DNA from 4 places in the Nonomuraea sp. NPDC003707 genome. Region 4 is predicted to be linked to each of the others. Evidence: riboswitches for the same ligand, from Rfam matches in the RefSeq annotation. Region 4 holds a riboswitch; each other region holds the start of a gene.

Region 1 (7,459 bases), on a different contig from region 4:
CGACGGTCATTGTGCGCACGTGCGTCGTGATAGTCGTAGTGATAGGCGGTCAGCCCGTACCGGGTGGCCAGCAGCCTGGCGACGGTGGATTTGCCGGCCCATTGTCCCCCTCCGATCCACAGGGCGTTGTGCAAGGTGCCGAACGGATCCCAGACCTCGCTGTTTGTGGCGTTCACGGTTACCAGCATGGCGACGGCACCGACCAAAGAAACAGTCTTGTTCTGCCTGCCCGGACGGGTGACGATCGTAGAGAGAAGCCCATGTCGATGGGCCCGGCGGATCAGTCCGTCATGCGCAGATCGGTCGCGGTCAACAACGACGAAAGCCTGATGCCTTCCGCGGCCAACGCCGCCGCACCTCCCTGCTCGCGGTCGATGACGCACAATGCCTCACTGACCTGAGCCCCGAGGCTCCGCAGCTCAGCAGTGGACAGGACGATCTGGCCACCGCTGGTGACAACATCCTCAACCACCAGAACCCGCCGCCCCACCACATCCGCACCCTCGGCCAGACGACAGGTCCCGTACGCCTTGGCCTGCTTACGGACGAACGCACACGGCAGACCGGTGTGCCGGCCAAGCGCGGTGACCACCGGAATCCCGCCCATCTCGAGCCCGGCCAACACCTCGATGTCCCCCGGGACCACGGGCGCCATCGCCCGAGCGATGTCATCCAGCAGAACGGGATCACCCTCGAACTTGTACTTGTCGAAGTACTCGGTGGCGGTACGTCCTGAGCGGAGCACGAAGTGGCCGGTGAGGTGGGCTGCGGCATGAATCCTGCGAGCCAGGTCAGAGCGCGTCACAGGCACCCAGTCTCCCAGAGGCATGGCGGACGCGCTCAGGGCCGCTCACGGTCCCACTCCTCGATCTCGCAGATGCCCTCTGGATACGCCTGCCTCGCAACCTGCCGCATCGATCAAGGCACTTTTGCATTGCTACCTACAGTTATGGGCATATAGCTCTCCGTATCGCTAATAGGCCGTCTTGTCCGAAAGATGCCTATTTGTCGGGGAGTGGAGGCATCGACGATGCGGAACGGCCGAACCATACTCGTCAGCACGTTCACGGCTACGCTGCTGCTGACCGCAGGCTGCACCTCGGGTGGCTCGAACCCACCACCGCCCGCCGGCCCACAGGAGCGGGCCCTCGCAGCCAAGCTGTCGATCACCCCGGCGAACGGCACGAAGAAGGTGCCCCCGGATGCCGGGGTCAGCGTCAAGGCCACCGACGGCAAGGTCACCAAGCTGACCGTCGCCGACGCCAAGGGGCATGAGGTCCGCGGGACCCTCGGCGCGGACGGGACGTGGCACCCCACGTGGCCGTTGCGGCCCTCGACCGCGTACACGGTGAGCGCGCAGGCGACCGGCAGGGACGGCAAACCCGTCACCGCGCGGGCCACGTTCACCACGCTCAAGCCGAAGCGGGTGCTGGAGAGCGGCATGTCCCCGCTGGACGGCGAGAAGGTCGGCGTCGGCATGCCCGTCCAGCTCCTGCTGTCGCGCCCCATGACCGCCAGGAGCGACCGGGCCGCGGTCGAGAGGTCGCTGGAGGTGCGGATGTCGAAGCCGGTCGAGGGGGCGTGGAGCTGGGTGAGCGACCGCGAGGTCCAGTTCAGGCCGCGCGAGTACTGGCCGGTCGGCGAGCAGGTCACGGTGGTCGCGCACCTGGCCGGGCTGCGGGCGGGCCGGGACCTGTGGGGCACCAGGGACCGCAGCTTGACGTTCACCGTCGGCGACGAGCACATCACCAAGATCCGCAATGGCACCCACCGGGCGGTCGTGCGGGAGAACGGCAAGGTCGTCAAGGCCATCCCGGTCAGCCTGGGCAAGAAGGGCGACGAAAGCTGGTCCGGCGTCATGATCGCCCAGGAGAAGGCCGCGTCGACCCTCATGGACTCGGCCACCATCGGCAGGCCCGGCGAGTACTACGCCCATACCAAGTGGAATGTCAGGATGACCTACAGCGGCATGTTCTTCCATGCCGCGCCCTGGTCGACCGGCGCGCAGGGCAACAGCAACGTCAGCCATGGCTGCGTGAACGCCAGCATGGCCAACGCCCGCTGGTTCTACAACTTCACGCAGCGGGGAGACATCATCGAGGTCACGGGGACGTCGCGGAAGCTCGAGTTCGGCAACGGGCCGACGCCGTGGGCGAAGTCATGGGACGACTGGCTCGCGGGCAGCGCCCTCGGCAAGTCGATCAACGCCTAGGGATGGATTGGGCAGACCCGCTTGCGAATTGACGGTGTCCGCCTGTGCGGGCATGATCTCGACTCGGTAGTTCATCCAGAGGATCTGAGGGACCTGGCCCTGTGACGGTCCGGCAACCTCCCCGGCGGGAATCCGCGGGAAAGGTGCCAATGCCAGGAACGATGAGGGAGAGCTGATGAGCGTGCGGCTTGATGTTCCTGTCCTTTCCGGGGATCTGGTGCGGTTGGAGCCGCTGGCGATGCGACATGCGCCGGATCTCGCGGAAGCGGCCGAGGAGGATCGGTCGTCCTACGACTTCACGCTGGTGCCTCGCGCTCGCGAGATACCGGACTACCTGGCGGCCCAGCTCGTCCGCGACGGGCTGACCCCATTCGCGCAGGTTCGGCTCACCGACGGCAAGGTGGTGGGCTGCACCGGCCTGTGGGATCCCCGCAGGTGGCCGGACCGGCCGGACCTGCGCGCGATCGAGATCGGCTTCACCTGGCTGGCCGCCTCGGCGCAGGGCACCGGGATCAATGCCGAGGCGAAGCTGTTGCTGCTGTCGTATGCGTTCGACACGCTCGGCGTTGCCCGCGTCGACCTGAAGACCGACGCCCGCAACCACCGGTGCCGCCAGGCCTTGGAACGCCTCGGCATCCCCTTCGAGGGCGTGCTGCGCGCCTGGTCCATGTCGTGGGCGCACGGCGAGGAGGGCAAGGTCCGCGACTCGGCCATGTTCGCAGTGGTCGCCGAAGACTGGCCTACCGTCAAACCGGCACTGCAAGCCCGTCTCACCGCCGTGAGCTCCCGTTCGCCGGCCCTCTGAGAAGCTTCGGCTGGGTGCGGTGAGGCGCCCCTGAGCGTCTGAACACGGCCTGTCGGTAAGTTCGGCGCCCACCAGCTTGGCCGCCCGGTGGCGGGACTCGACCCGTGCCTGACCCGTCACGCCGCCTTGTCACGGGGTCCGGAGTGGACCCCGCGACACGAGGTTGACATCCCATCAAGCAGCGTCGAGCGCTGCGGTGATCTTGCGGGTCATCTCGGCCAGGGTAGGGCTGGGCCGACCCTGGTGAGTGCGGGCGGCTGCTTCGAGAGCGACGCTGACGGTGCTGCGGAAGTTGTCGGCCTCGGCCGGGTCCTGCTGCTTGAGCAGGTTCATGGACGCGGTCAGCGCCGGCAGCACCAGGTCGGCCAGGTCGGCGACGGACTTGCCGTACTTGACGCCCTTGGGCGCCTTGGTGAGCACGTGTCCGACGGGGCCGGTGGCGGAGGTCAGGGCGATGGAGCCTTCGGTGGCGACCTTGTGGGCCGAGCCGGCGGCACCGGCGGCGGACATCAGCGAGACGGCGCCCCACGCGGCGGTCCGCAGGGTGAGCTTGTCCTGGTCGGTGAGGGTGATGGACATGGTGCTGTACTCCTTCAGGTCTGCTATGAAACGGGCTTCCACGGGGGGTGAGGGCGAGCTGGGCGTGGCCCGATTCGCGCTCCGTGCATTCACTGTCGCCGACCGCTCTGATATCGGGCCGTTGGCGTGCTGACACTGCCGCCGACAGCGACACAGCATCCGACCTGATCGCCCCCCGGGACACCGCCTGTCGCGCTCCTGCCCTCCTACGGGCGCAGTCCGAGGAAGGGGTTAAGGCCGGGAAACAGGTGGACCGATCATGATCTGGTCTTCACCACGAAGCTTGGCGACCCGATCGAGCGCACGGAGAACTAGAAGCAGCGGAAGTCCATCCTCAAGCAGGCCGACGTACGGGACCCCAAGCCAACAATGCCCTCCTCATCGAGCAAGGCGTTCAGGAAAACCTCGGCCACATCCGTGTGACCACCACCGGGCGCGCTACCCCCACGTAGCAACCCTCCAGATGAAAGACGCCCTCTGGGGTCTCCCTGATCAGTGCCGGTTAAGGTCCTCGATCGCCAGCACGACGGCTGTGATGAGAAACCCCAGCCCCACGCCCACCAGCGCGATCACCATTGTGGTCGCATCGCCCCCTGTTCCGGTGAGAACGACCCAGCCGGCCACAACGAGGAACAACCAGCCGAGAAGGACGAGACTACGAGCACCACTACGGCGAGTTCCGCTGCTGCGCTTCAACGACCATCCTTCGGTTGGGTGAGGCTACAGATGATGGTCCATGCATCTTCGCTCAGGAAAGATCCAATGCATGGGCCCTTCCAGGAACACGGGCGAGCAGCTCTCGGTGACGGTGGTGTTGCTGTGGCCGACCAGACCGAGATGACCTATGAGGCGTGCCCGAGCCGGAGAGCAGCGAGACGAAGCTGCGCCACATCTCGCCGAGTGTCTGCAACCCGCTGCCCATAGAAGATCAAAAAAAGGTCCTCTCCCAACTACGGGAGAGGGCCTTCCGCCTGCGGAGGATCGGGGATGTGAACCCCGGATGGGCGGTAAACCCAACCGCACTAGCAGTCCCCTGTCCGCTGTGATCGCCTAGAGCCGGTCGTGATCGATGAGTACCGAAACCCCCGGTCAACCCACTCGTCTCCCTACTGATGACGACCGGCAAGACCGATGATTGCCGGGCCTAACGGTCCGGCGAAGGTCCGGCATGGTCCACCGCCAGGCGGGCGCGGCAGCCATATGGCGCCATCTACAGGCCGAGGCGTTCCACCTCCGTCGCCTTCGCTTTGAGCGTCCTGGACGAGGACGGAGTCGAGGCGAACTCCTCCTCCTGGTAGCTGACCTCATCCCCCTGAATCGTGAACGTGTTGACGGCCGGGCCGTCCTCGAGGCCGGTCACCTCATAGGTGACCTGGTACTCCTGGTCCGGGTTCAGAGCCGGTCCGGAGTAGCTGACGCGGATGCTGTAGGTGACGTTGCAGCCGGCGCTGCCGTAGCACTTCTTTTCTAGGACCTTCACGCGGAGGCTGAATTCCTCAGGGTCAGGCGTGTGCGTGAACGAGGCCGGGCTGGCGGAGGTGGTCGCGGCTGCCGAGGGTGTGCCACTCGTGGAGGCGGGGGCGGACAGCAGTCCTTTGGCAGTAGGGGCACAGCCTGCCAGCAGCAGGCCGGCGATCAGGGCGCCAGGCAGGACGGTAAGGGTACGCATGGGTTCTCCTTCTCGGGTGATGGAAGCGTGAGCGAGCATGCATGCGTGCCGGTTGACGTGCGCTTTCTCAGCGGACATATCGGGTAGCCATCTCGATCGCGGCTGATGGTGCACCTCGAGCCACGAGCTCACGACGGCACAACGCACACGCCGGGGTGCCAACCTCGGGGTGCAGTACGGCGCCGCCGGCATCTGAAGGGCACGACTAGCGCGCCCCGCGCGTCGGTACTCGGTGTCGAAGTGATGCCCTTCACCCGAACCGTGCTTAGCCTCGACACCACGCTAGAGGCCAGAGGTAGAGGAGATCGTCGCGCGCGGATTACGTGCCAGCGCTCGGCTCTACCGCCTCAAGTGGTACGTCAGCGGCTCCCGCCTCGACCCAACCCGCGTCGGCGGGCCAGGGCAGCCCCCGTGGACGAGTTACGCCTACCTCATCGATGAACACGTCATCCAAGTCACCGGGGACCTCCGGATGGGCACGTTCGGCAACTGGCGGGAAGCATCCTTATGTGTCTTCGGTGACGAACTTCTCACCCACGTAGACGATGACCTCACTGGCCTTCTTGGCACCGTGCTGCGGCGCGGCGGGCGCCCCGTTGGCAACGTCTGGAGCTTTGGTCCCTGACGACATGCCATGTCGGCACGTCAGCCGTACCACCGACTGGCCGCTGGCGGTTACCCAATGATCCGTTCCGACTGGCACACGGACGGCTACAGACACCCCACTGGTCCTTTGGCACGGCTGGAAGCCATGGGATGGCATATCGGGCACCACCTGGCAAAACCTTCGCCTGGGGAGGAGCACCTCCTACCGCTTCATAGCTCGATAACGTTTGAGGAGCGCCGTGATCTTGTCGTAGTCACGCGCGCCGTTCAACTCGTCGAGCAAATCGTCGGGGCATGACTCGTAGAGGTCGCCCCACCAGCGTCGCACCTTGTTGTCCCAGATCCGGTAGCCGCCGGGAACGCCTCTGGCAACGTAGCGCCTCCTGCCCATAGCTCGTCACCCTGCAATCCGCCGGTTCTGGGGTCAAGCTCGGCGATCAGCCACGTTACTCGGTGAGCCAGGGTGAGAAACGAACCCTGGATCGTCGATCACCCCCTACCGTGTACGACGACCAGCCATGCCGCGGCGATCGTAGGGGCTGCTTGGGTGCGGCGGTGCGGCAACCCCGGCCGGTGCGTTCGGTCGGTACGGCGGGGGCGGCGTGCGGTGCCCGGCCCGGCGTCCCGCGCCGTCCGAGACCGGCCCCCAGGCCGCACGCCCGGACGGCGGGCGGAGGGCCGGGGAGTCGGTATCAAGCCGGACGGGTCACCTGATCGCCGCCACCGTAAGGGCAAGACAGAGGCGGAGGTGACGCGCAAGGTCCGCGAGCTGGAAAACCAGCGAGAGTCAGGGCGCGTGAGCGAGGCGGGACGTGCTCCGACCGTCGCCGAATGGATGGCGGAGTTCCTCGATGTGATCTGCGAGCGCCTGGTCCTCTCGGAGAAAATGGCGCTGACGGACTACCGATCCAAGACGAGGAATTGGATCGTGCCGCTCCACGGCAAGCATCGCCTCGATCGGCTCACCTCTGAACACCTGGTCACCGCCTATACCGCGCTGCTCGAAGAGAGCCTCTCCTCCAGCAGCGTTCTCAGGGTCCACCGCATCCTGTCTCGTGCCCTCACGATCGCAGTACGGCGGGGACGCCTCGCACGAAACGTAGCCACGTTGGTGGACGCGCCTTCCGCCGCCACAACGGAGATCGAACCCTGACAGGAGAAGAGGCGCGGCGCATCCTCGACGTCGCCACGACCAGGAGGAACGGCGCTCGCTGGTCCGTCGCTCTGGCACTCGGCGTCCGGCAAGGCGAAGCTCTCGGACTCCGCTGGTCATAGATCCTCGGCCACACCCGGGTGACGACCACAGAGCGCTACACCCATGTGGCGACTCTCCAGATGAAGGACGCCAGCAACCGCATGGACCAGGCCCTCTGTGGCACGCCCTGACGGGCAACTGCAACCCAAACCGCAACCCTGACGCCCACAGAGATCAAAAAGGCCCTCTCCCCGTTCAAGGGAGAGGGCCTTCCGCCTGCGGAGGATCGGGGATTTGAACCCCGGATGGGCGGTAAACCCAAACCGCATTAGCAGTGCGGCGCCATAGACCTGACTAGGCGAATCCTCCTGGAAGCCTTCGCGGCTCAGGACA
Region 2 (7,459 bases), on a different contig from region 4:
CTTTCCGACGCTTCGGTAAACAGACCGATACGCGGAGTAATTCCGATCTGTGCGCCTTCGTCCTATGGAGTAGGGGAGAGTCGGACATGCGCGCCAGGTGGGAGCCCCAACCGCTGCGCTGCGTCACCGGAATTGACCGCGATCGCGATCAGCCCCGCCGAGTCCGCGAACGCCACCAGCTCCCCCGGCGGCACCGCCGCGAACGTCTCCCGGTAGGGCAGCGAGATTTGTCGCCGGCCCAGCCAGACCCCCAGCGTGTCGCCCACCCGCACGCCCAGCGCGTGCAGGTCCCCGACCGCGATCGAGAGCTGGGTGTTGCCGTAGCGGTCGACCGAGACGACCTCGCCCTCCACCGAGCCCTCGCGCAGCAGCGTGGTCGGCGCCGGCAGCGTCACCAGCCTGCCGATCGGCACCTCGGGCCCCAGGTCCGCCGGTCTCAGCCCGCCGCACAGCCGCCCCGCGACCGGCGAGAAGACGTCGCGCCCGTGGAAGGTGGGGGAGACCGGCCGCAGGAAGTGCTCCTCGTTGCTGATCGCGTAGGCGGCCTCGGCGCCGCCGCTGGCGTGCACGGCCCACGACAGCAGCCCGTTGTCGGGTCCGATGAACACCCGCCCGCCCGCCTCGACGGCCACCGCCCGCCGGGCGCCGCCCGCGCTGGGATCGACCGCGCCGATATGGATGCCCGCGGGAAGGTACGGAATGGTCTGGGCGAGAATCGCCGCGCCACGCCGTACGTCACCGGAGGGGATCAGGTGGCACACGTCGATCACCCGCGCCTGGGGGGCGATTCCGGCGATCACTCCGTGACACGCCGCCACATAGCCGTCTTCGAGTCCGTAGTCGGTGAGGAGCGTGATTACTGAGGTCACATTTCGTGACTGTACGTCTCTCAATACGTCGTGAACAGCCGCACTTCGCACATTACGATTGGCCACGGGCCGCGTGCGTGCGGAGTCGTCGCGCGCACCTTTCCCGAGGAGGACACCATGGGAGCACCGCTCAGCGGTGACAATGCTGCCCAGGAGACGTCCGGCCAACCCCTCTCAGAACGCGATCTCGAACTCCTCGCCTTCGAACGCCAATGGTGGCGCTACGCGGGCGCGAAGGAGCAGGCCATCAAGGAGAGCTTCGGCTTCTCCGCCACGCGCTACTACCAGTTGCTCGGTGAGCTGATCGACCGGCCGGAGGCGCTGGAGCACGATCCCATGCTGGTCAAGCGGCTGCGCAGGTTACGGTCCACCCGTCAGCGTGACCGCGCCGCCAGGAGACTCGGCATGCGTCCCTGACCGGCTGGGTACGGCAGCCGCGTGAGGAACATCCCTGGAATGAAAGCGATCTTGGACGACCCGGCGGGCGCCGTGATCGGGCTCGACTTCGACGGAACCCTGTCGCCGATCGTGCCCGATCCCGCCGAGGCCGTGATCCATCCGAAGGCGCCGGAGGTGCTGGCCGAGCTCGGCGCCCACGTCCTGGCGGTGGCCATCGTGACCGGCCGGCCACCGGCCACCGCCCTGGAGCTCGGGCCGGGCCTGGCCGACGTGCCCCGGCTGGTCGTGCTCGGGCACTACGGCTTCGAGCGCTGGGAGGCCGGGCAGATCTCCGGGCCCCCGCCGCCTCCGGGCGTGCTCGAGGCAGAGGCCGAGCTGCAGCTGCTGCTCGAGTCGCTGGGCCTGCGAGACGTCACCATCGAGGACAAGGGCCGGGCCGTGGCCGTGCACACCAGGCGCAGCTCCGACCCGGAGGGCGCGCTGGCCAGGCTGCGCGAGCCGCTGGCCGAGCTGGCCGGCAAGCGCGGCCTGGTGGTCGAGCCGGGCCGCTTCGTGCTGGAGCTGCGGCCGCCGGGCATGGACAAGGGGCAGGCGCTCAGCCTGTTCCTGGCGGAGCGGGCCGCCAGGTCCGTCATGTTCGTGGGCGACGATCTCGGCGACCTGGCCGCGTTCGAGGCCGTACGTCTCTCGGGGCTGCCCGGCGTGACCGTGTGCAGCGGCTCCGCGGAGGTCACCGAGCTGGCCGAGCGGGCCGACATCGTGGTGGACGGGCCCGACGGCGTCGTCGCGCTGCTGGAGGAGCTTGTGGCGGCTTTCAGCCGTTCGTGATTGAGCTGCAAGTCGCGCTCCCTAGGGTCGGGCGCATGCACAAGCGACACCTCGCCGCCGTGGCCGTGGCCGCGGCCACCCTCCTCGCGACCTCCCTGCCCGCCCACGCCGCGCCCGCCCAGGCGGTCAAGCTGCGCAAGGGCCTGACCCTGTACATCCCGATCAAGTGGGTGGTCCACCGCTTCGGCGACGATGTCCAGATCGTGACCGGCAAGTGCGGCAAGCCCATGGGCTGGGGGACGCCCGAATGCGACGCCTTCTACGTCCTCGGCCCCTCGTCCATCAAGCGCGGCGCCGAGGGGTTCGGCCCGTACACCGGCAAGCGGCCCTTCTACACGGCGAGCGACGTGCAGCCGTGCCCGTTCAACCGGAAGTGGGGCGAGGCCATCGGCCCGAAGGTCACCAGGGGCCTGCGCCAGGTCGGCGCGGGGCACAAGGCCGCCTACAACGCGTGGAAGTCGGAGTGCGTCAAGTATTCGGGCTCGACCACGAAGGTGCTGCTCCGCTTCACGCAGCGCGAGTGGTACCTGCCGCAGAGCAAGATCCTCATCGTGGACCAGTGGAACACGCCGGGGCTGGCCGACACGCTCAAGCACGCCGACTGGACCTGACCGGGCTCAGATCTCGGCCAGCGCGTCGAGCTGGGCCGCGAGCCACTTCTGCGGGGGCAGGGCGGTGGCCGCGGCGTGCAGCTTGTCGCGCCGCATGCGGCGCTCGTCCTCCGGCATGACGAGCGCGGCGTGCAGCGCGGCGGCGGTGCCGCTGATGTCGTACGGGTTCACCACGAGCGCGTGCGGGCCCAGCTCGGCCGCCGCCCCCGCCTCGCGCGAGAGCACGAGCGCGCACCTCGTGGACAGGATCGGGCCCTCCTTGGCGACCAGGTTCATCCCGTCGCGGATGGGGTTGACCAGCAGCACGTCGGCCATCCGGTACGCGGCCAGCGAACGCGGGTAGTCGTCGTTGACGTTGAGGATCAGCGGGTCCCAGTCCTCGGTGCCGTACTCGTCCTCGATCTCCTGCGCGCAGCGCAGCACCGACGCGGTGTATTCGCGGTATTCGGGCAGGTCGTGCCGGCTCGGGTAGGCGAACGCCAGGTGCACCACCTTGCCGTGCCACTCCGGGTGCGCGGCGAGGAACTCGCGGTAGGCCACCAGGCCGCGCACGATGTTCTTCGACAGCTCGGTGCGGTCGATGCGGACGATCAGCCGGCGGTCGCCCACCTGCTCCCTGAGCGCGGTCATGTGCGATTCGACGTCGGGCTCGACGGCGCGCTCCCACAGCGCGTCGCCGTCCACGCCGAGGCTGTGCACGCCGATGCGGGTGGTCCGGCCCTCGTGGGTGACGCTGCGGCCCACGCGGTCGACCTCCGCGCCCAGCAGCGCCTCACAGCAGTCCATGAACGCCTGCGCCCACCTGTCGGCCAGGAACCCGGCGTGATCGGCCCCCAGGATGCCCTCCAGGACCTCTCCGACCACCTCGTCGGGCAGCAGCGAGAAGTATTCGGGGGGCGCCCACGGGGTGTGGCTGAAGTGGGCGATGCGCAGGTCCGGCCGCTCGGCGCGGAGCATCGCCGGGGTCAGCGTCAGGTGGTAGTCCTGCACCATGACGCGGGCGCCGTGGCCGGCCTCCTCGGCCAGCGCCAGCGCGAACGCGCCGTTGTAGTCGCGGTAGGACTCCCACTCGCGCTCGAACCTCGTGCCGAAGTTGGGCGAGTTGGGGATGTCGTAGAGCAGGTGGTTGACGAACCACAGGGTGGAGTTGGCCACGGCGTTGTAGGCGCGGTGGAAGGTGGCGGGCGGGATGTCGAGCATGCGCACCGGACCCGTGTCGTAGCCGGCGTGGTCGATCCGGCCGCCGGGCACCAGGCGCACGGCGCTGCGGTCGCCGTCGGACAGCGCCGCGCACACCCAGAGCATGCCGTCCTTCCTGGCCACCTCGGACAGTGCCGAAACCAGGCCGCCGCCACCGCGTTTCATGGTCAGCTCGCCGTCGTCCGAGACGGTAAAGGAAACGGGTCCTCTGTTGGAGGCCACCAGGACGCTGTTCATCTACGCTCCCTTCGCCCATAGGATCCCAGCTATGGCGCTAGATGAGCTAACCGAGGAACTCGCCCGCTCGGCCGCAGGAGGAGATCATCGCGCACTTGGCGAGCTCCTGGCGCGGATCGAGCCCGATGTGATGCGACACTGCGCCCGGATCCTCCCCTATCACCAGGATGCCGAGGAAGCCTCGCAGGACACGTTGCTGGCCGTGGCGCGCAACATCGGCCGGTTCGAGGGCCGGGCGCGGTTCAGCACCTGGCTGCACATCGTGACGGCCAACTGCGCGCGCACCACGTACAGGTCGCTCAAACGCCGCGCGGCCGAGCAGACCTCGGACGAGCTGCCCACGCAGAAGCCCGACGTGGCGCGGGTGAGCGTGATCGCGGGCTCGCGGCTCGACCTGCTCGACGCCATGGAGGCGCTGGAGGCCGACAAGCCCGACCTGGCGCAGGCGCTGGTGCTGCGCGACATCGTCCAGCTCGACTACAACGAGGTGGCCGAGCAGCTCGGCATCCCCCTGGGCACCGCCAAGTCGCGCATTCATCAGGCCCGCAAATACGTGCAGGGAGTGCTGGGTGATGATTATCGCTGAGACGCCACGTCTCGCATCTTGAGACGGGTGGCCATTTGGGCCCCATGGACGGGTAGAGTCCATTTCAACAACTGAATATTGCTCATCCAGAGGGGTGGAGGGACCGGCCCTGCGAAGCCCCGGCAACCCTCCCGGTTTGAGACTCGCGACAGGGCGAGGCCGACCGGGACAAGGTGCCAATTCCGGTCTGCGGTCAAGGTGGCCGCAGGCGAAGATGAGGGAAGGCCTCGCTTCATGTCGCTCGACTTTGGTCCTGCTGTCGGTCTGTCCTGCCGTGAGTGCGGCACGCGTTACCCGCTCGGTCCGAGCTTCGCGTGTCTGGAGTGTTTCGGGCCGCTTGAAGCGGCCTATTCCTTCGGTACGGTGACCCGCTCCGACATCGAGTCGGGTCCCGCCAACATCTGGCGTTACCGGTCGCTGCTCCCGGTGCCGGTTGACGTCGCCAGTAAGCCCAATATGAACCCCGGCTGGACCAAACTGGTCAAGGCCGGAAACCTCGGACGCGCACTCGGTCTCAAGAACTTGTACGTGAAGGACGACTCGGGCAACCCCACCCATTCCTTCAAGGACCGGGTCGTCGCCATCGCCGTCGAGGCGGCGCGTAACTTCGGCTTCCACACCCTTTCCTGCTCCTCCACGGGCAACCTCGCGGGCGCGGTCACCGCGGCGGCGGCGCGCGCCGGGCTCGAGGCGTGCGTGTTCATCCCGGCCAACCTCGAAGCGGCCAAGATCGCCATGGCTCGCGTGTTCGGCGGCAAGCTGATCGGGATCGACGGCACCTATGACGAGGTCAACCGGTTCTGCTCCGAGCTGATCGGCGACCCGCTGGGTGACAAGTGGGGGTTCGTCAACGTCAACCTGCGGCCCTACTACGCCGAGGGCTCCAAGACGCTCGCGTACGAGATCGCCGAGCAGCTCGGGTGGCGGTTGCCCGAGCAGATCGTCATCCCCATCGCCTCCGGCTCGCAGCTCACCAAGATCGACAAGGGCTTCCGCGAGCTGGTGCAGCTGGGGCTGGTCGAGGACACGCCGTACAAGATCTTCGGAGCGCAGGCGGCCGGGTGCTCGCCGGTCTCCACCGCGTACAAGGCGGGGCACGACGTCGTGCAGCCGGTCAAGCCCGACACCATCGCCAAGTCGCTGGCCATCGGCAACCCGGCCGACGGGCCGTACGTGCTCGACATCGCCCGGCGCACCGGCGGGGCCGTCGAGGACGTCACGGACGCCGAGATCGTGGCCGCGATCAAGCTCCTGGCCTCGACGGAGGGCGTCTTCGCCGAGACCGCGGGAGGGGTGACCGTGGGCGTGCTGAAGAAGCTCGCCGAGAGCGGGCGGCTCGACCCCGAGGCCGAGACCGTGGTCCTCAACACCGGCGACGGGCTCAAGACGCTCGACGCGATCAGCGACGACGCCCAGCCCACAGCCGTGATCCGGCCCTCCCTCGACGCGTTCCGCGCGACTGTCTGACAACCAGGAAAGGCGAGTTAAACCATGAGCGTTTCGGTGCGGATTCCCACCATTCTGCGCACCTACACCGGGGGCAACGCCGAAGTCAGTGGCGAGGGCGCGACTCTTCGTGACGTGCTTGCCAAGCTCGACTCCGACTACCCGGGGATCGGCGCGAGAATTCTGGATGAATCGGGCAAGATTCGTCGTTTTGTCAACGTTTACGTTGGGGAAGAGGACGTCCGTTTCGCCGACGGGCTCGACACTCCGGCACCTGAGGGCACTCAGATCTCAATCATCCCGGCGGTTGCCGGCGGCTGAGTGCTATAGATCACACGTGTGGAAGGCGCCCCTAGTGGGCGCCTTCTCCATTTCCAGGGCAAATGAAACGCTGAAGCGCCTTCGTTGCGAAGAAATGCGTCGTTTGCAGATTGACTCTGTTGCCAAACCCCGTGCCACAGGTATGGTCGAGGGCGATCGTCTGGCTGATTTTCCCTTAAGTCCGGCGATTACGGGTCTCGCGGAGGAATGGGCGAGATCTGAAAGCCCAGTAAGAGGAGTCGGAAGTGGCGCAGGGCACCGTCAAGTGGTTCAACGCGGACAAGGGCTACGGCTTCATCGCGGTAGACGGTGGTAAGGATGTATTCGTCCATTACTCAGCGATCATGATGGACGGGTACCGATCTCTCGAACAGGGCCAGCGGGTCGAGTTCGAGATCACGCAGGGCCAGAAGGGACCTCAAGCGGAGTCCGTCCGCGCGGTCTGATACACCCCCCTGGTATGCACCGGCGGGGATCGCCCGGCAGCGCAGTCCGTGCGAACCCGCAACCTTTCTTTCGTCGACTCGGTCACGGCGAGCCGCGCGAGGCGGCTCGCCGTGCGTACGGATCCCGCCACCTGCGGTGGCCTGGACGCGGCTCGTCGCAGGTGCGGGGTCCTGCCGCCGGCGATGGACGGCTCCGCCGTACAGGCTGATATGGGGAGGAAAGGCCCGGTAGGAGGCTTCTCGCTTGCACTCGACAGGGTAGAGTGCTAAACAGTTCGTTGGCACTCTGTGCAGCAGAGTGCCAACACTCGGATCGGGACGATGGGGTCTGCCGAAGGAGATGCTGACCCATGCCGTCGCGGGCGTCGGCTCGGTCCACGACAAGCCACCCTGCATCTGGGAGGTCTAGCCTTATGGCAGCCAAGATGATCGCGTTTGACGAGGACGCCCGGCGCGGTCTCGAGCGCGGTATGAACCAGCTCGCCGACGCCGTCAAGGTGACCTTGGGTCCCAAGG
Region 3 (7,459 bases), on a different contig from region 4:
GCGCCGCCGAGCCAGATCAGCGTCAGCACGTCGTAGCGGCGGTGCAGCCAGAGCGCCACGGGCAGCAGCGCGATCAGGACGAGGTAGACGCCCAGGAACCACAGCGGGCTGAGCACCAGCAGCACCACCCGCCACATCCAGTCGACCTGGAACGTGTACGTCACGACCGCCCCGATGGCGATCCACACCCCGGACAGGAACAGGGCGGGTAAGGCCAGCGCGCGGATGCGCCGCCAGACGAACGAGCCGATGCCGACGCCGCGTTCCTTGGCCCGCTCCCAGGACAGCAGGTGCACGTGGCCGCCGACGTAGAAGAACAGCGGCAGCACCTGCAGCAGCCAGGTCAGGATCCACAGCCCCGAGGTGAAGCCCAGGGGGCTGGTGGGCTCGGGGCCGCTCGGCTTCCACTCCAGGATGGTGAACGCCCAGTGCCAGACCACCACGACGCAGAGGCTCAGGGCGCGGAGCCAGTCGACGTACTTGTCGCGCTCGACTTTCACTTGTCGATGTCACCCACGACGAAGAACATCGAGCCGAGGATGGCCACCATGTCGGCGACCAGGTGGCCGGGCAGCATCTCCCGCAGCACCTGGACGTTGCTGTACGAGGCCGAGCGCAGCTTGAGCCGCCACGGGGTCTTGTCTCCCTTGGAGACCAGGTAGTAGCCGTTGATGCCGAGAGGGTTCTCGGTCCACGCGTACGTGTGGCCCTCCGGCACCTTGAGCACCTTCGGCAGGCGCTGGTTGATCGGCCCGGGAGGCAGCGAGCGCAGCCGCGAGACGCAGGCGTCGGCCAGGTCGAGCGAGACCTTGAGCTGGGCGAAGAGCACCTCGAACCGGGAGTGGCAGTCGCCGGCCTGCCGCGTGACGACCTGCACGGGCAGCTCGGGGTAGGCGAGGTACGGGTCGTCGCGGCGCAGGTCGAAGTCCACGCCGGAGGCTCTGGCGATGGGGCCGCTGACGCCGTACTGGGTGATCTGCTCGCGGGAGAGCACGCCGACGCCCCTGGTGCGGGCGATGAAGATCTCGTTGTGCAGGATGAGGTTCTCGATGTCGGGCACGCGGCGGCGGGTCTCCGCGACGGCCTCCGACACCCGGTCGAGCCAGCCGAGCGGCAGGTCCTCCTTGAGGCCCCCGACCCGGTTGAACATGTAGTGCATGCGGCCGCCGGAGATCTCCTCCATGACCGCCTGGATGCGCTCGCGCTCGTTGAACGAGTAGAACAGCGGCGTGATCGCGCCGAGCTCCAGCGGATAGGAGCCGAGGAACATCAGGTGGTTGAGCACCCGGTTGAGCTCGGCCAGCAGCGTGCGCGCCCACACGGCCCGGACCGGGGGCTCCATGCCGAGCAGGCGTTCGGCGGCCAGCACCACGCCCAGTTCGTTCGCGAACCCCGACAGCCAGTCGTGCCTGTTGGCCAGCATGATGATCTGACGGTAGTCGCGGACCTCGAACAGCTTCTCCGCGCCCCGGTGCATGTAGCCGATGATCGGCTCGGCGGCGGTGATGCGTTCGCCGTCGAGCGTCAGCCTGAGCCGGAGCACCCCGTGGGTCGACGGGTGCTGCGGGCCGATGTTGAGGATCATGTCCTCGGTGGCCAGCTCTTTCGCACCCGCGCCGATCCCGACCACACGTTCCGTCATATGGCAATGCTGCCACCGCGCCGGTTGCTGGGCCAGGGCGGGGCCGGGTCAAGGAATGGTACGGAAACGCATCCCTAACTCGGACACGGGGAGGAATACAAGGAACCGGGGGGAGATAACACCATGAAGAGAGTTGTGTTTGATGTCGCGGCGTTGATCGCACGGGTGGTGACCGGCGTGATCTTCTTGGTCCACGGCGCGCAGAAGTGGGAGGGCGGTCTTGCGGCCACGGGGCAGGCGTTCAAGGGGATGGGGATCCCGATGCCGGAGCTCGCCGCCATGTTCGCGATCGTCGTCGAGATGGCGGGCGGTATTTTCCTGATCCTGGGCCTGCTGGTGCGCCTGGTGGGGCTGCTGTTGCTGGTCAACATGCTGGGCGCCATCACGTACGTGCACGCGGGGCACGGGGTGCTGTCCAGCGCCGGCGGCTGGGAGCTGCCCGGCGCGCTCGGGGCACTGGCCCTGTTGTTCCTGGCGCTGGGGGGCGGCCGGATCGGGATCGACGGGATCTTCGCCGCGATGTTCCGCCGGCGCTCGGAACGCCGGGCCGCCGAGGAGGAAAGCGCCGCGCGGCCACAGCGTCCGGAGCCGTCGAACGTCACGACCAGGCCCGCCGGCCTCACGACGCCCGCCGAGGCGCCTCGGGTGCCCAGGCAGCCGACCGAGCACCGGGCCGGCGGGGTCAACGACGACGACATGAGGGACATCGACGCCCTGGTCTCCGACGAGCCGCCGCCGCACCGCAAGCCGCCGAACCGCTCCGACGCCGTCTAGCGGCTCACTCAGCAGTCGGCTCAGCGGCCGACCCGACGGCCGACTCAGCGATTCACGAGGTCCCGCACGGCCTCGACCAGCCGGTCCACGTGCTCCTGCGTGGAGCCGATGCCGATGGAGGCCCGCACCGCGGAGGCGGTGCCGTCCTCACATCCGCCGTCGGCCTCACCCAACAGGTGCCGGACGAACGGGTGCGCGCAGAACTTGCCGTCGCGCACCCCGATGCCGTACTCGCCGGACAGCAACTCGGCCACCTCGCGGGCCGAGTAGCCGGCCACGGTGAACGACACGATGCCGACGCGCGGGTGGTCGTCCCCCCACAGCGACAGCTCCCGTACGCCCTCGATCGAGGCCAGCCCCGACCGCAGGCGCGCGATCAGCCGCTCCTCCTCCCGCACCAGCGCGGTCCAGCCGGTGGCCGTCAGCGCGTCGCAGGCGGCGGCCAGGGCGATGGCGCCCAGCACGTTCGGGGTGCCCGCCTCGTGGCGCGGCTCCGGGTCGTCGTGCCACTCGGTGTCGTCGCCCACGGAGCGCACCGCGCCGCCGCCCTTGAGGTACGGCTCGCCGTCCGCGAGCCAGTCCCGCCGCCCGATCAGCACCCCGGCGCCGAACGGCGCGTACAGCTTGTGCCCGGAGAAGGCCACGTAGTCCAGGTCGAGCGCGGTCAGGTTGAGCCGCCGGTGCGGTACGAGCTGGGCGGCGTCCACCAGGATGCGGGCGCCGTGCCGGTGCGCGACGTGGGCCAGGGCGGCGATGGGCCACAGCTCGCCGGTGACGTTGGAGGCGGCGGTGACCACGAGCAGCTTGGGGCCGTCGATGCCGGCCAGGGCCGCGTCGGCGGCGCGGACCGCCTCGCCGGGAAAGGCGGGCGGCGCCAGCCGTACGGACTTCTCCCAGGGGAGGAGAGAGGCGTGGTGCTCGGTGTCGAAGACCACGGTGGTGGTGCCGGCGGGCAGGCAGCGGGCCAGGAGGTTCGTGGCGTCGGTGGTGTTGCGGGTGAAGATCACGGCGTCGTCCGGGCGGGCCCCGACGAACGCCCGGACCGTGTGGCGGGCCTGCTCATAGCGGGCGGTGGTGAGCTGCGAGGCGTAGCCCGCGCCCCGGTGGACGCTGGAGTAGGCCGGGAGCGCGGCGGTGACGGCGGCGCTGACCGGCTCGAGACAGGGGGCGCTGGCGGCGTAGTCGAGGTTGGCGTAGCCGACGAGCCGGCCGCCCTTGACCGGCACCTCGAGGTCGGCCCCGAGCACGGCGGGGATCGGCCTGCCCGTGGCGACCGGAACGGCCTCGGCCTCGGCGGCGCGAGCGGGGACGGAGCTGAAGATCGTCAACGTGGACACGGCACATCTCCATGAGGGTCATCGGACCCCTGGAAGCAGCCACGGAGCCCGCGCTTGCCCGCCACACTTCGTGACGGACCAGGTCTTCACCCGGGGCACCCCGCCGCGGACGCGAGGGTTGCCGGCCAGCTAGCCGGGGCTTGTCGCTGGCACTCATGACCTACGGCGGAGACTATAACCCAATCCCCTCCATCGATCGCAAGTCGGTGAACTTATTCGGCGGCTGACTCGTTGCTACCGGAAATCCCGCTCATGTGTCATGGAGGTGCGTAAATGTTGGACTGGGTAACCGACCCGCAGATCTGGATCGGTTTCTTCACCCTGGTCGCCCTGGAGATCGTGCTGGGGATCGACAACATCATCTTCATCTCCATCCTGGCCGGGAAACTACCTCCCGAACAACGGGACAGAGCCCGGGTGCTGGGTCTGGGCGCGGCGCTGATCACCCGGTTGCTCCTGCTGCTTGCCCTGTCGTGGGTGGTGCAGCTCACCGAGCCGCTGTTCGCCGTCTTCGGTCACGAAATATCGGGACGCGACCTGATCCTGCTGCTCGGCGGACTGTTCCTGCTGGGCAAGAGCGTCACCGAGATCGGCCACAGCATGGACGGCCCCGTGGGCAAGGACGGCAAGAAGGCCGCGGCCGCCTCCTTCGCCTCGGTGATCATCCAGATCATGGTGCTGGACATCGTGTTCTCGCTCGACTCCGTCATCACCGCCGTCGGCATGGTCGACACGCTCGGCGTGATGATCGCGGCGGTCGTGGTGGCGGTGCTGGTGATGCTGTTCGCCTCGGGGCCGATCAGCAGGTTCGTGGACCGGCACCCGAGCATCAAGATGCTGGCGCTGTCGTTCCTCGTGCTGATCGGCGTGGTGCTCATCGCCGAGGGCTTCGGCCAGCACATCCCCAAGGGCTACATCTACTTCGCGATGGCGTTCTCGCTCGTCGTCGAGCTGCTGAACATCCGCATGCGGAGCAAGCGGACGGCGCCACAGGAGGACCCCACTCCTTAAGATGAAATAGTGCGATTTGACCCTTGGGATCCGGATTTCGTGGCGCACCCGTACCGGGTGTACGACGAGCTGAGGCGCGAGGCGCCGGTCAGCTACTTCGAGCCGACGAACCAGTGGCTGATCTCACGTCATGCCGACGTGAACGCCCTGCTCAGGGACCGCCGCCTGGGGCGGTCCCACCTCCACGTAGCCACCAACGAGGAGTTCGGGAGGCCGGCGGAGCCGGAGTTCCAGGAGCCGTTCTGGCGGGTGATCAGGGCGGGCATGCTCGACGTGGAGCCGCCGGTGCACACCAGGCTGCGCCGGCTGGTCTCCAAGGCGTTCACGCCGCGCATGGTCGAGTCGCTGCGTCCCCGGGTGCGCGCCATCGCCGCGGGCCTGGTGGACGCGTTCGTGGAGAAGGGCGGCGGCGACCTGCTCGCCGAGGTAGCCGAGCCGCTCCCGGTGACGGTGATCGCGGAGATGCTCGGCATCCCCCACGCCGACCGCCACCTGCTGCGCCCCTGGTCGGCGGAGATCTGCGGCATGTACGAGCTGAACCCGAGCCTTGAGGCCCAGCACACGGCGGTACGGGCGGCGTCGGAGTTCGCCGACTACCTCAAGACCCTGGCCGCGGAGCGCCGCCGGGCTCCCGGCGACGACCTGATCAGTGCCCTGGCGCAGATCGACGAGCTGACCGAGGACGAGCTGGTCGGCACGTGCGTGCTGCTGCTCAACGCCGGTCACGAGGCCACCGTGAACGTGACGGGCAACGGCTGGTGGTCCCTGTTCCGCAACCCCTCCGAACTGGCCCGGCTGCGCGAGGACCGCTCGCTGCTGCCCACGGCCGTCGAGGAGGTGATGCGCTGGGACACGCCGCTGCAGATGTTCGAACGCTGGGTGCTGGAGGACATCGAGGTGCACGGGGTGGAGATCCCGCGCGGGTCGGAGGTGGCGCTGCTGTTCGGCTCCGCCAACCGCGACCCGGCGGTCTTCGAGGACCCGGACCGGCTCGACGTGGGGCGGGCCGACAATCCGCACATCTCGTTCGGGGCCGGGATCCACTTCTGCCTGGGCGCGCCGCTGGCCCGCATCGAGCTCATCGAGTCGTACGGCGCTCTCCTGGACCGGGCGGCCAAGCTCGAACTGCGGGAGGAGCCGAGCTGGAAGCCCGGCTACATCATCAGGGGGCTGCGGTCGCTGGAGGTCACCGCCGCTGGCTGAGCCAGCCGAACCCGCCGAGCCCCGCCGGGTCGATCAGCTCACCCTCCTCCGACGCCCTGGCCAGCGCCCGGATGTAGGTGCGCGGCTCGGTGCGGGCCAGGTCGATCGGGGGCCTGGTGCCGGTGATCCCCAAAGCCCTCAGCGCGTCGCGCTGTGTGGACAAGGCTGTGGATATCGCGCCGGCCTGGCGCCCGGCCTCGGCGCACGCGTCAAGCGCGACATGAGCCGTGATATCGCAGGTCCCATCGGGGATCGGGGCAACGACCGCGCCGTCGCGGTAACCGGTCAACGTGCCACAGAGCGGCCGGTTATCCACAGGGTGTGCATAATCCACGGCAATCGCTCGGCCCCTTGTGAGGCGTCCCAGGACGGAGGCCCACGCCTCGTCGCGGGGGCGGCCGATCTCCGCGCGCGAGCCCACCCGGGTCAGCGGCCACCACCGGTCGAGCCAGGCGCAGTCGTCCGGTCGCGGCGGCCCGCCGAGGCGCTCCTCGCCCGTGTGGACGTTCACCATGATGAGGCGTGGCCCGGCGGAGGTCTGTTCCACCACGTCGAGCGGCACGTTGTCGAGCCACTCGTTGGCGATGGCCAGGCCCGTGATGCCGGTGGGCACGCTCCGCCGCCAGGCGATCCGCTCGGGCAGGCCGTCCGGCCTGGGGGAGAGGTCGACGGCGGTGACGCGGAGCCGGTCGCGCAGCGCGGGCTCGGCGGCCTCCAGCACCTGGGCGACCAGCGTGCCCTCGCCCGCGCCGATGTCGACCAGGTCGAGCACGTCAGGACTGCCGAGCTCGGCGTCCACCTCCGACAGCAACGCCAGCACCGCGTCGGCGAACGCCGGGGAGGCGCTGACCGAGGTCCGGAAGTGGCCTGAAGGGCGTTCGCGAAGGTAGAAGCCCTCCTCGCCGTACAGCGCGCGCTCCATTGCGGCGCGCCAGGTGAGCCACATGTCAGGACTATCTCATGACTTTCGGGTGACACGCATCGCCATCGTTTGGCTACTCATTGTCGCCGACTTGCGGTACGTTTACCTAATGTCATCGAGCGTGCGCGTTGCGTCACCCCTATTTGGCGTGACCGACCGCTCCCGAGCAAGCACCAGCGGCCCCAGGCCGCGAAACCGAGAGGAGCCCTCGTGCTGAAGAAGGTCATGGTCGTCACAGGAGCCGTCGCCATGCTGTCGCTCGCGGCCCCGGCGCACGCCGACACGACCAGCGGCAACGGCAGTGTGCTCGGCGGCAACCAGCTGCACCTTCCGATCGCGATCCCGATCAACATCTGTGGCAACGCCGTGGCCGTCATCGGCGCCGCGTTCGCCGGCTGCCAGGGCGGCGCCACCGCCTACGTGCCGAGCCACCACTGAAAGAAGAGAGAGCCCGGGCCGGCACTCGTCCGGCCCGGGCTCCGACTCCGGCTGGTCGGTCGGCGAGCGGCCGGCCGGTCGCACCTCCAAGAGGTCACATCCTGCGGGCGTCGGGTCCTGGATGAGGGGACT
Region 4 (7,459 bases):
GCGAGGAGGGCCGCCAGCCCGTCCGCGACCGCCAGGGACGGGTCGGCGGGCGTGCTCGGCTCCTTGTGGTGCACCACGAGGCCGCGGTCCGGCACGGAGGCCACGAGGTCGGTGAACGTCCCCCCGACGTCGATGCCGATCCGCGCGCCGGTCGCGGTCGCCGTATCCGTGCTTGTCATAGGGCCTCCGAAATGCGAGCGAATCGGTCCGCGACCACCATCACCACCACGCTCGCCGCCATGAGCAGCGTGGACACCGCGGCCATCGACGGGTCGAGCTGGTACTGCACGGCGGAGAAGATGCGCAGCGGCACCGTCGTGGTGTTCGCGCCCGCCACCAGGGCCGTGACGGCGACCTCGCCGAGCGAGGTGACCGCGGCGAGGATCGCGCCCGCGAGGATGCCGGGCCGCAGCAGCGGCAGCGTCACGGTCAGGAACACCCGGACCCGCCCGGCGCCCAGGCTCAGGGCGGCCCGCTCCAGCGCCGGGTCGAGCTGCGCGGCGCTCACCATGACCGCCCGCACCACGAACGGCAGCGCCACCAGCGAGTGCGCCAGCCACAGCCCGGTCACCGAGTTGACGAGGCCGACGCCGTGGAAGTAGTAGAGCAGGCCGAGCGCGACGATGATCTCCGGGACCATCAGCGGCGACAGCGCGAACCCCTGCAGCAGTCTCCGGCCGGGGAACGACCCCTGCGTCAGCCCGTACGCCGCCAGCGTCCCGATGACCACGGTCGTCGGCACCACCAGGAGCACCAGCAGGCCGCTCAGGCGGAACGAGACCTGCCAGTCGGGCGAGCCGAGCACCTCGGCGTACCAGCGCAGCGACAGCCCCGACGGCGGGAACGCCATCGAGCCCGCCCGGTTGAACGAGCTCGTCACCAGCACGACCAGCGGCGCGATCAGGAACAGGAACACCAGCGCCGACAGGGCCGCGGCCACCAGCCGCACGATCCTGTCGTAGCCCCGCTCACCCATGAAGGCGCCTCTCCCAGATCCGGAACACGCCCGCCAGCAGCCCCGTGGACACGACGGTCAGCGCGAGCAGCGCGAAGCTCAGCGCCGCCGCCACCGGGTAGTCGAACACCGTCGTCACCTGGTCGTAGACCCGGATGCCGGTCAGCGGCTGGGTCACCCCGCCGACCAGCAGCGGCGTGATGTAGATGCCCATGGCCAGCGCGAAGACGATGAGGGCGCCGGTGACCGCGCCGGGCAGGCTGAGCGGGACCGTGACCCGCAGGAACGTCCTGACCGGCCCGGCTCCGAGCGTCTGCGAGGCCCGGTGCAGGTTGCGGTCCAGCCCGCCGAGCGCCGTCGTGAGCGGGATGATCGCGAACGGCAGCAGCACGTGCGTCACCGCGACCACGACGGCCGGGTAGCTGGTGAGCAGCTGGGCGGGCTGGTCACGCAGCCCGGAGGCGACGAGCGTCCGGTTGACGAGCCCGTTGCCGGACAGCAGCACGACCCATCCGTAGGTGCGTACGACCACGCTGGTCAGCAGCGGCGAGATCACGATGACGAACAGCAGGGTCCGCACGACGCCGGGCCGCCGGCGGGCCAGGAAGTACGCGGCCGGGTACGCCAGCGCCACGCACAGCACCGCCACCAGGAGCGCGGTGGCCAGGGTCCGGAGCAGGGATCCGTAGAAGTACGGCTCGGTGAACACCCGGGCGTACTGCCCGAAGGTGAATCCGGGCAGCGCCGCGTTGAAGGCGCCGACAGGGCTGAAGCTGAGCCGCAGCAGCCCCACGAGGGGGACCAGGAACAGGGCGGCCAGGAACGCCACGAGCGGCAGAACGTACGGCAGGCCCGCCCAGCGGCGTGTCATGGCGCCTCCGTTTCCAGGAGGATGACGTCGGCCGGATCCCAGTGCGCGAGCACGGACGTGCCCGCGCCGGGCGGGTCCTCGGCGCCCGCGCCGGTGTCGGCGACCTGCACGCTCAGGGTGCGCCCGTCGGCCAGCCGCACCTCCACGTGCCAGGCGTCCCCGGCGAAGGCCCGATACCCCACCGTCCCGGGCACCCCGCTGGCCCCCGGGCCCGGTGTGGCCAGGCGGATGCGTTCGGGGCGGACGGCGACGACGGCGCGCCCGCCCGGCCGCAGCGACAGGAGGCCGCACTCGACGACGATCCCGCCGGAGTCGAGCGCGCCCGAGCCGGTCACCGTGCCCTCCAGGACGTTGGCCGCGCCGATGAACTGCGCGACGAACCGGGTCGCCGGCCGCCGGTAGACCTCGTCGGGGGTGCCGAGCTGCTCGACCCGGCCGCCGTTCATGACGGCCACCCGGTCGGACAGCGCGAGCGCCTCCTCCTGGTCGTGCGTGACGAAGACCATGGTGGTGCCGATGCGCCGCTGGATGGCGCGCAGCTCCACCCGCATCTCCCTGCGCAGCTTGGCGTCCAGGTTGGACAGCGGCTCGTCCAGCAGCAGCACGGCGGGCCGGATGGCCAGGGCGCGGGCGAGGGCGACCCGCTGCTGCTGCCCGCCGGACAACTGGCGGGGCCGCCGCCCGGCGTACCCCTCCAGGCCGACCAGGCTCAGCGCCTCCCGCACCCGCTCGTCCCGCTCCCGCCGGTCGAGCCGGCGCACGCGCAGCCCGTACGCCACGTTGGCGGCCACGGTCAGGTGCGGGAAGAGCGCGTAGTTCTGGAACACCATGCCCAGACCCCGCCGGTACGGGGGCCGCCGGGTCACGTCGGAGCCGTCGATCACGATCCGCCCGGCCGTGGGCTGGACGAACCCGGCGACGCAGTTGAGCAGCGTCGTCTTGCCGCAGCCGCTGGGCCCGAGGATCGACAGGAACTCGCCCTTGCGGATCGACAGCCGGTCCAGGTCGAGCACGCGCGCGCCGTCGTACCCGGCGGCGAGCCCCTCGATCTCGACGTGCCCGCCGCCTTCTTCCGGGGTCAGCCGAAGATCTGGTTCCACCGCTGCTGCCATTCGTTCAGCTTCGGGGTGGCGACCGCGTAGTCCACCCAGATGAACTTCTTGAAGACGTCGGGACCGTGCTTCACCTTCTGCTCGAACGGCTCGCTGTAGGAGATCGAGTCGTTGCCCGCGGCGTACCAGGTGCCCTCGGCGAACGGCTTCTGGTTCTGCGCGGCCGTCAGGTGGTCGAGGAACTTGTTCGCCAGGTCGCTCTTCTGCGTCCCCGCGGCGATGAAGTACGAGGTCAGCGCGCCGACAGGGCCGGACTTGGGGTAGGTGAAGCCGATCGGGGAGCCGGCCTGGGCCATGGCGAAGGCGCGGCCGTCCCAGAAGGGCATGATCCAGGCGTCGCCGTTCTCGATGACGGTGGCGGCGTTGCCCGCGTTGGCGGGGAAGGAGGACACGCAGCCCTTCAGCGTCGCGAGCTTGTCGAACGCCTTGTCCACGGCGGCCGGGTCGGACAGCGTGCCGCCCTGGGAGGTGACCAGGGCGGAGAAGAACTCCAGGCCGGGGTTGTAGGTGAGCGGCGGGAGGGCGATGTGGCCGCAGTACTGCTTGTCGAAGATGCCCGCCCAGTCCGCGGGCGGCGTCTTGATCTTGTCGGTGCGGTAGAGGAGGCCGGTGGAGCCGGTGGTCAGCGGCACGCCGTACTGCTTGCCGTCGTACGCGGACTTGCCGGCGAGCACCGGGTCCAGCTCCTTGAAGTGCGCCAGCCCGTCGGTGGCCAGCGGCTGGAGCAGCCCGGCGGAGGCCGCGGGCAGCGACGCGTCCGGGGTGAACGCGATGACGTCGAACGGCGGGTTCTTGCCGCCGGCCGCGCGCAGCTTGGTGAGCCATTCGGCGTTCGCGCCGTAGACGAGGTTCACCTTGGCGCCGGTGTCGCGTTCGAACGGCTCCACGAACGACTTCTTGAACAGCTCTCCCCACGCGCCCGCGAACGCGGTCACCGTGAGCTCCTGCTTCGCCGCGCCGCCGGTGCCCGTGGAGCCGCCAGTGGAGCCACCCGTAGAGCCGCCCGTGTCGACGCCGCCGCAGGCCGTGACCGCCAGCGCGACCACCATGCCCAGTCCCGCGAGGCGAGTGAATCCGCCCTTCATCTTTCCCTTTCCTTTTCGAGCAGCCGGCCAAGGGCGCAGGGCAGCACGACTCGACATCCGCGCTTGCCGCCAGGAGCACCATTCGGCTCGACGACCGTGTCATCACCCGGGGCACCCCGCCGCGGTGGGAGGGTTGCCGTCCAGCAAGCCGGGGCTTCGCACTGGACTCGTGACATAAGCGACTATATCAGTAGGATTTACCTGGATATGGCACGAGGTGATGCTTAGTGGCTTTTGTCTCTTTTGTGCGAGGGTGTGCTCAGCCGTTGACCAGGGCGTCGCCGAGGGGCGTGCGCGCGTACAGGACGCCGCGGCCGACGCGGGTGCCCGCGATCAGGCCCGTCCTGCGCAGCGCCGCCAGATGGCCGCCGGTGGTGCCCAGGCTCTGCCCGAGCAGGGCCGCGAGCTGGGTGGTGGTGGCGGGCTCGGCCAGCTCGGCGAGGATGCGGGCGCGACTGCGGCCGATCAGGGCCGACAGGTCGGCGTCGGCCGCGGCGGGCACGGCCGCGGCGCCCCTCGCGGGATAGATCATCGCGTACGGCCAGGCGTCCTCCAGATAGGCGCCGACGGCGGTCGTGAACGCCGACGGCAGGAAGAGCAGCCCCTTGCCGCCGAGCCTGCGCAGCCCGTGGAGGCTGGTCAGCTCGACCTCGATCTGCCCCCGGGGCCGCCAGTGGACCTGCGGGCTGAGGTCCTCCAGCGCCGCCGCCCAGCCGTAGGCCGCCAGCCGTCCCGCCCGATGGGCGACGTCGCGCTGCAGGATCGCGCGGAAGCGCGGCCAGTCGTGGGAGACGATCTCCGTCCAGAGCGCCTCGTACGCGTCGGCGAACCGCTCCACCACCCGCGGTCCCGCCAGCAGCTCCCTGACCCCGCCCGCCGCCGGCCGCCCGGCGAGCGCCCGGGCGATCTCCGCGTGCGCCTGCTCCAGCGGCGTCCTGCGCATGGCGGCCAGCTCAGCCTCGAACGGCACGTCCACGGCCGTCGGCGGCGGGGCGATGAAGGCGACGTTCGTGCCGCGCCGGTTGCCGCTGATCGCGTCCGCGGCCCGCAGCACGGGGTGGGCACGTTCGAGCTCCCGGTACGTGCCCCGCCACCGAGCGGCCCACCGGCCGTGCACGCCCGCCTCCAGCCGGCCCGCCAGCACCCACTGCGCGTGCATGGTCTCGATCAGCGGGGAGATCGCGAACCTGGTGGCCACCAGGTCCTGCGGGGTGACCTCGATTCTTACGGGCACCTTTCGGTTATATCCGAAAGAGTCGCCAGCTCGCCGGTCCGGTCCGCACCATCGTGGACGTGAATGGGGCGACGTTCGGCGACGTGTTCGCCGTCAAGGAGTTCCGGGTCCTGTTCGGCAGCTTCGCGCTGCTGGTCGGCGGGGACTCGATCAAGATGCTGGCTTTGTCCGTGCTGGTCTATGAGCGGACCGGCTCGGCCGGCCTGTCGGCCGCCGCGTACATGGCCGGCTGGCTGCCGTTCATCGTGGGCGGGCTGTTGCTGCTCTCGCTGGCCGACCGGTTGCCGCCGCGGGCGCTGATGGTGACCGGCGAGGTGGTCAGGGCGGTGACGTGCCTGCTGCTGGCCTTCGCGGGGCTGCCGGTCTGGGCGATGCTGGCGCTGGTGCTGGTCACTGGGCTGTTCACGCCGGTCTTCTTCGCCGCGCGGGCGGCGATGCTGCCCGACGTGCTGCCCGGCGACGCGTTCGTGCTCGGGCGGTCGGTCCTGAACGTGGCCTCCGCGAGCGCGCAGATCGCGGGGCTGGCGGCCGGGGGCGCGTTCCTGGCCGTCGCCGGGCCCTCGGGGGCGCTGGCCACGACCGCGGGCCTGGCCGCGGTGGCCGCCGTGGTGCTGCGGGCCGGACTGCCGTACCGGCCCGCCCGGGGCACGGCGCGGGCGGGCGCGGTGCGCCAGACGCTGCGGGTCAACCGGCGGCTGCTGGCCGACGGGCGGGTGCGCGGGCTGCTGCTGGCGGGGTGGCTGCCGTGCGTGTTCCTGGCCGGGGCCGAGGCCATGGTCGTGCCCTATCTGGGCGGGCAGGGGCAGGCCGGGGTGGTGCTCGCGGCGGCGGCCGGCGGGATGGCGGTGGGGGAGTTCGCGGTGGGCAGGTTCGCCGCGCCGGGGCTGCGCGAGCGGCTGTCGTTTCCGCTGGCGGTGCTGCTCGGCGTGCCGTGGGTGGGGTTCGCGCTCGGGCCGGGGATGGCGTGGGCCGCCGTGCTGGCCGCGGTGGCGACCGCGGGGCTGTCGTACCAGCTGGGGTTGCAGCGGCGGTTCGTGGAGTCGGTGCCCGAGGAGGTGCGGGGGCAGGCGTTCGGGCTGCAGTCGTCCGGGCTGATGACGGGGCAGGCGGCCGGGGCGGCGCTGGTCGGGGCGCTCGGAGAGGTGATCGCCCCCGGGCCCGCGATCGCGGTGGCGGGCGGTGCCGGGGTCCTGGTCGCGCTGGCGCTGGCGGGCGTGCTGCGCCCGGGCGGTACGCGCGAAGCGGCCCCCCACCTCTGACCGGCCGTTGAGCGCGCGGCGGGCCTGGCTGCCGAGCTCGCGCAGCCCCGCCGCTGACCGGCCGCACCCTTGGCACGGGCGCGGAAAACCCCCCGCGATCGGGCGCGTCCCGGCTATATGGTGCCGTTCGTGGACACTCTGGAAAGCCTCGTCATTGCCCGGCGGCTGCGCGTGCCCATCGGCGCCGCGCCCGCCGGATCCGGGTCCGGCTGGGGGGAGACCGCGGCCCGCCAGCTCGACGCGGTGCTGCTCAGCGTCGGCTTCACGTGCTCGGCCGCGCTGCTCGAGCGGCTGTCCGGGCTGCGCGGCGAGACCGTGGTCGACCTCGGCGTCCGCATTCTGGCCGCCGTCCGCACGCTCGTGGGTGACCACGTCCGGCACAACGCGTACTTCCTCGACTTCCCCAGGAACGTGCCCGACACCCTGGAGTTCTGGGCCGGGCTGCTACGCGAGGCCCTGCTCGACCCGGTCGCCGCCGCCCGTGTCGAGACCTCGACCCTCAACCTGCTCTCCCTGCCCGGCTACGGCCGTTACCAGCACACCTACGCCGACCTGGCCGCGCACGCCGAGCTGATCCCGCTGGCCGGGGACCGGGTGACCGTGCTGGAGCTGGGCGGGAGCCTGGAGTCGGAGGCGCGGGAGCTCTACTTCTCGCTGGCGGGCTCCGAGGTGCCCCTGGCCGCCGAGGACCTGGCCGCGCTGCGCCTGCTGGCCGGGTTCTGCGCCGACGAGCCCGAGCGCATCCCCGTGCGTGAGAACCGCGCGATCGTCAACGAGGTCCGGCTGGCCGAGGGCCGGCCGCTGCTGGTCGACACCGTGACCGACGTGCTCCGGCTCGCCTGCGGCTGCTCCGGCGGCGATGTCACGCTGGCCGAGCCCACCAGGTTCCGCTCGTTCCGCCGGGCCGAGCGCCGCGCCCTGCTGGGAGCCCTGGACGCGGTCG

Evidence for each region. Region 4 has a riboswitch for S-adenosylmethionine ahead of ACWDRB_RS61590 (ABC transporter substrate-binding protein). Riboswitches for the same ligand answer to the same signal wherever they lie in the genome.
Region 1: another riboswitch for S-adenosylmethionine. It lies ahead of ACWDRB_RS66120 (GNAT family N-acetyltransferase); the one in region 4 lies ahead of ACWDRB_RS61590 (ABC transporter substrate-binding protein).
Region 2: another riboswitch for S-adenosylmethionine. It lies ahead of thrC (threonine synthase); the one in region 4 lies ahead of ACWDRB_RS61590 (ABC transporter substrate-binding protein).
Region 3: another riboswitch for S-adenosylmethionine. It lies ahead of ACWDRB_RS25135 (aminotransferase class V-fold PLP-dependent enzyme); the one in region 4 lies ahead of ACWDRB_RS61590 (ABC transporter substrate-binding protein).

The regions. Positions count from the first base shown of each region.
Region 1 is NZ_JBSFNK010000082.1:3,125-10,583, forward strand. It holds gene ACWDRB_RS66105 (hypothetical protein) at 1-176, opposite strand, end outside; gene pyrE (orotate phosphoribosyltransferase) at 281-805, opposite strand; gene ACWDRB_RS66115 (L,D-transpeptidase) at 1,031-2,212, shown strand; SAM riboswitch class I at 2,281-2,380, shown strand; gene ACWDRB_RS66120 (GNAT family N-acetyltransferase) at 2,388-3,017, shown strand; gene ACWDRB_RS66125 (hypothetical protein) at 3,192-3,596, opposite strand; gene ACWDRB_RS66130 (hypothetical protein) at 4,089-4,292, opposite strand; gene ACWDRB_RS66135 (hypothetical protein) at 4,807-5,265, opposite strand; gene ACWDRB_RS66140 (DUF2716 domain-containing protein) at 5,570-5,890, shown strand; gene ACWDRB_RS66145 (hypothetical protein) at 6,074-6,262, opposite strand; gene ACWDRB_RS66150 (hypothetical protein) at 6,620-7,024, shown strand; tRNA gene ACWDRB_RS66155 (tRNA-Ser) at 7,346-7,435, opposite strand.
Region 2 is NZ_JBSFNK010000070.1:17-7,475, reverse strand. It holds gene ACWDRB_RS64385 (SAM hydrolase/SAM-dependent halogenase family protein) at 63-869, opposite strand; gene ACWDRB_RS64380 (DUF3263 domain-containing protein) at 987-1,286, shown strand; gene otsB (trehalose-phosphatase) at 1,326-2,096, shown strand; gene ACWDRB_RS64370 (hypothetical protein) at 2,132-2,707, shown strand; gene ACWDRB_RS64365 (alpha,alpha-trehalose-phosphate synthase (UDP-forming)) at 2,714-4,144, opposite strand; gene ACWDRB_RS64360 (RNA polymerase sigma factor) at 4,176-4,730, shown strand; SAM riboswitch class I at 4,810-4,951, shown strand; gene thrC (threonine synthase) at 4,965-6,197, shown strand; gene ACWDRB_RS64350 (MoaD/ThiS family protein) at 6,222-6,497, shown strand; gene ACWDRB_RS64345 (cold-shock protein) at 6,743-6,943, shown strand.
Region 3 is NZ_JBSFNK010000009.1:233,574-241,032, forward strand. It holds gene ACWDRB_RS25120 (acyltransferase family protein) at 1-500, opposite strand, end outside; gene ACWDRB_RS25125 (NADH-quinone oxidoreductase subunit D) at 497-1,642, opposite strand; gene ACWDRB_RS25130 (DoxX family protein) at 1,766-2,416, shown strand; gene ACWDRB_RS25135 (aminotransferase class V-fold PLP-dependent enzyme) at 2,461-3,753, opposite strand; SAM riboswitch class IV at 3,799-3,914, opposite strand; gene ACWDRB_RS25140 (TerC family protein) at 4,027-4,764, shown strand; gene ACWDRB_RS25145 (cytochrome P450) at 4,774-5,967, shown strand; gene ACWDRB_RS25150 (SAM-dependent methyltransferase) at 5,951-6,913, opposite strand; gene ACWDRB_RS25155 (chaplin family protein) at 7,100-7,327, shown strand.
Region 4 is NZ_JBSFNK010000056.1:5,779-13,237, reverse strand. It holds gene ACWDRB_RS61610 (hydantoinase/oxoprolinase family protein) at 1-179, opposite strand, end outside; gene ACWDRB_RS61605 (ABC transporter permease) at 176-976, opposite strand; gene ACWDRB_RS61600 (ABC transporter permease) at 969-1,826, opposite strand; gene ACWDRB_RS61595 (ABC transporter ATP-binding protein) at 1,823-2,926, opposite strand; gene ACWDRB_RS61590 (ABC transporter substrate-binding protein) at 2,905-4,023, opposite strand; SAM riboswitch class IV at 4,078-4,198, opposite strand; gene ACWDRB_RS61585 (helix-turn-helix domain-containing protein) at 4,283-5,257, opposite strand; gene ACWDRB_RS61580 (MFS transporter) at 5,317-6,516, shown strand; gene ACWDRB_RS61575 (hypothetical protein) at 6,646-7,459, shown strand, end outside.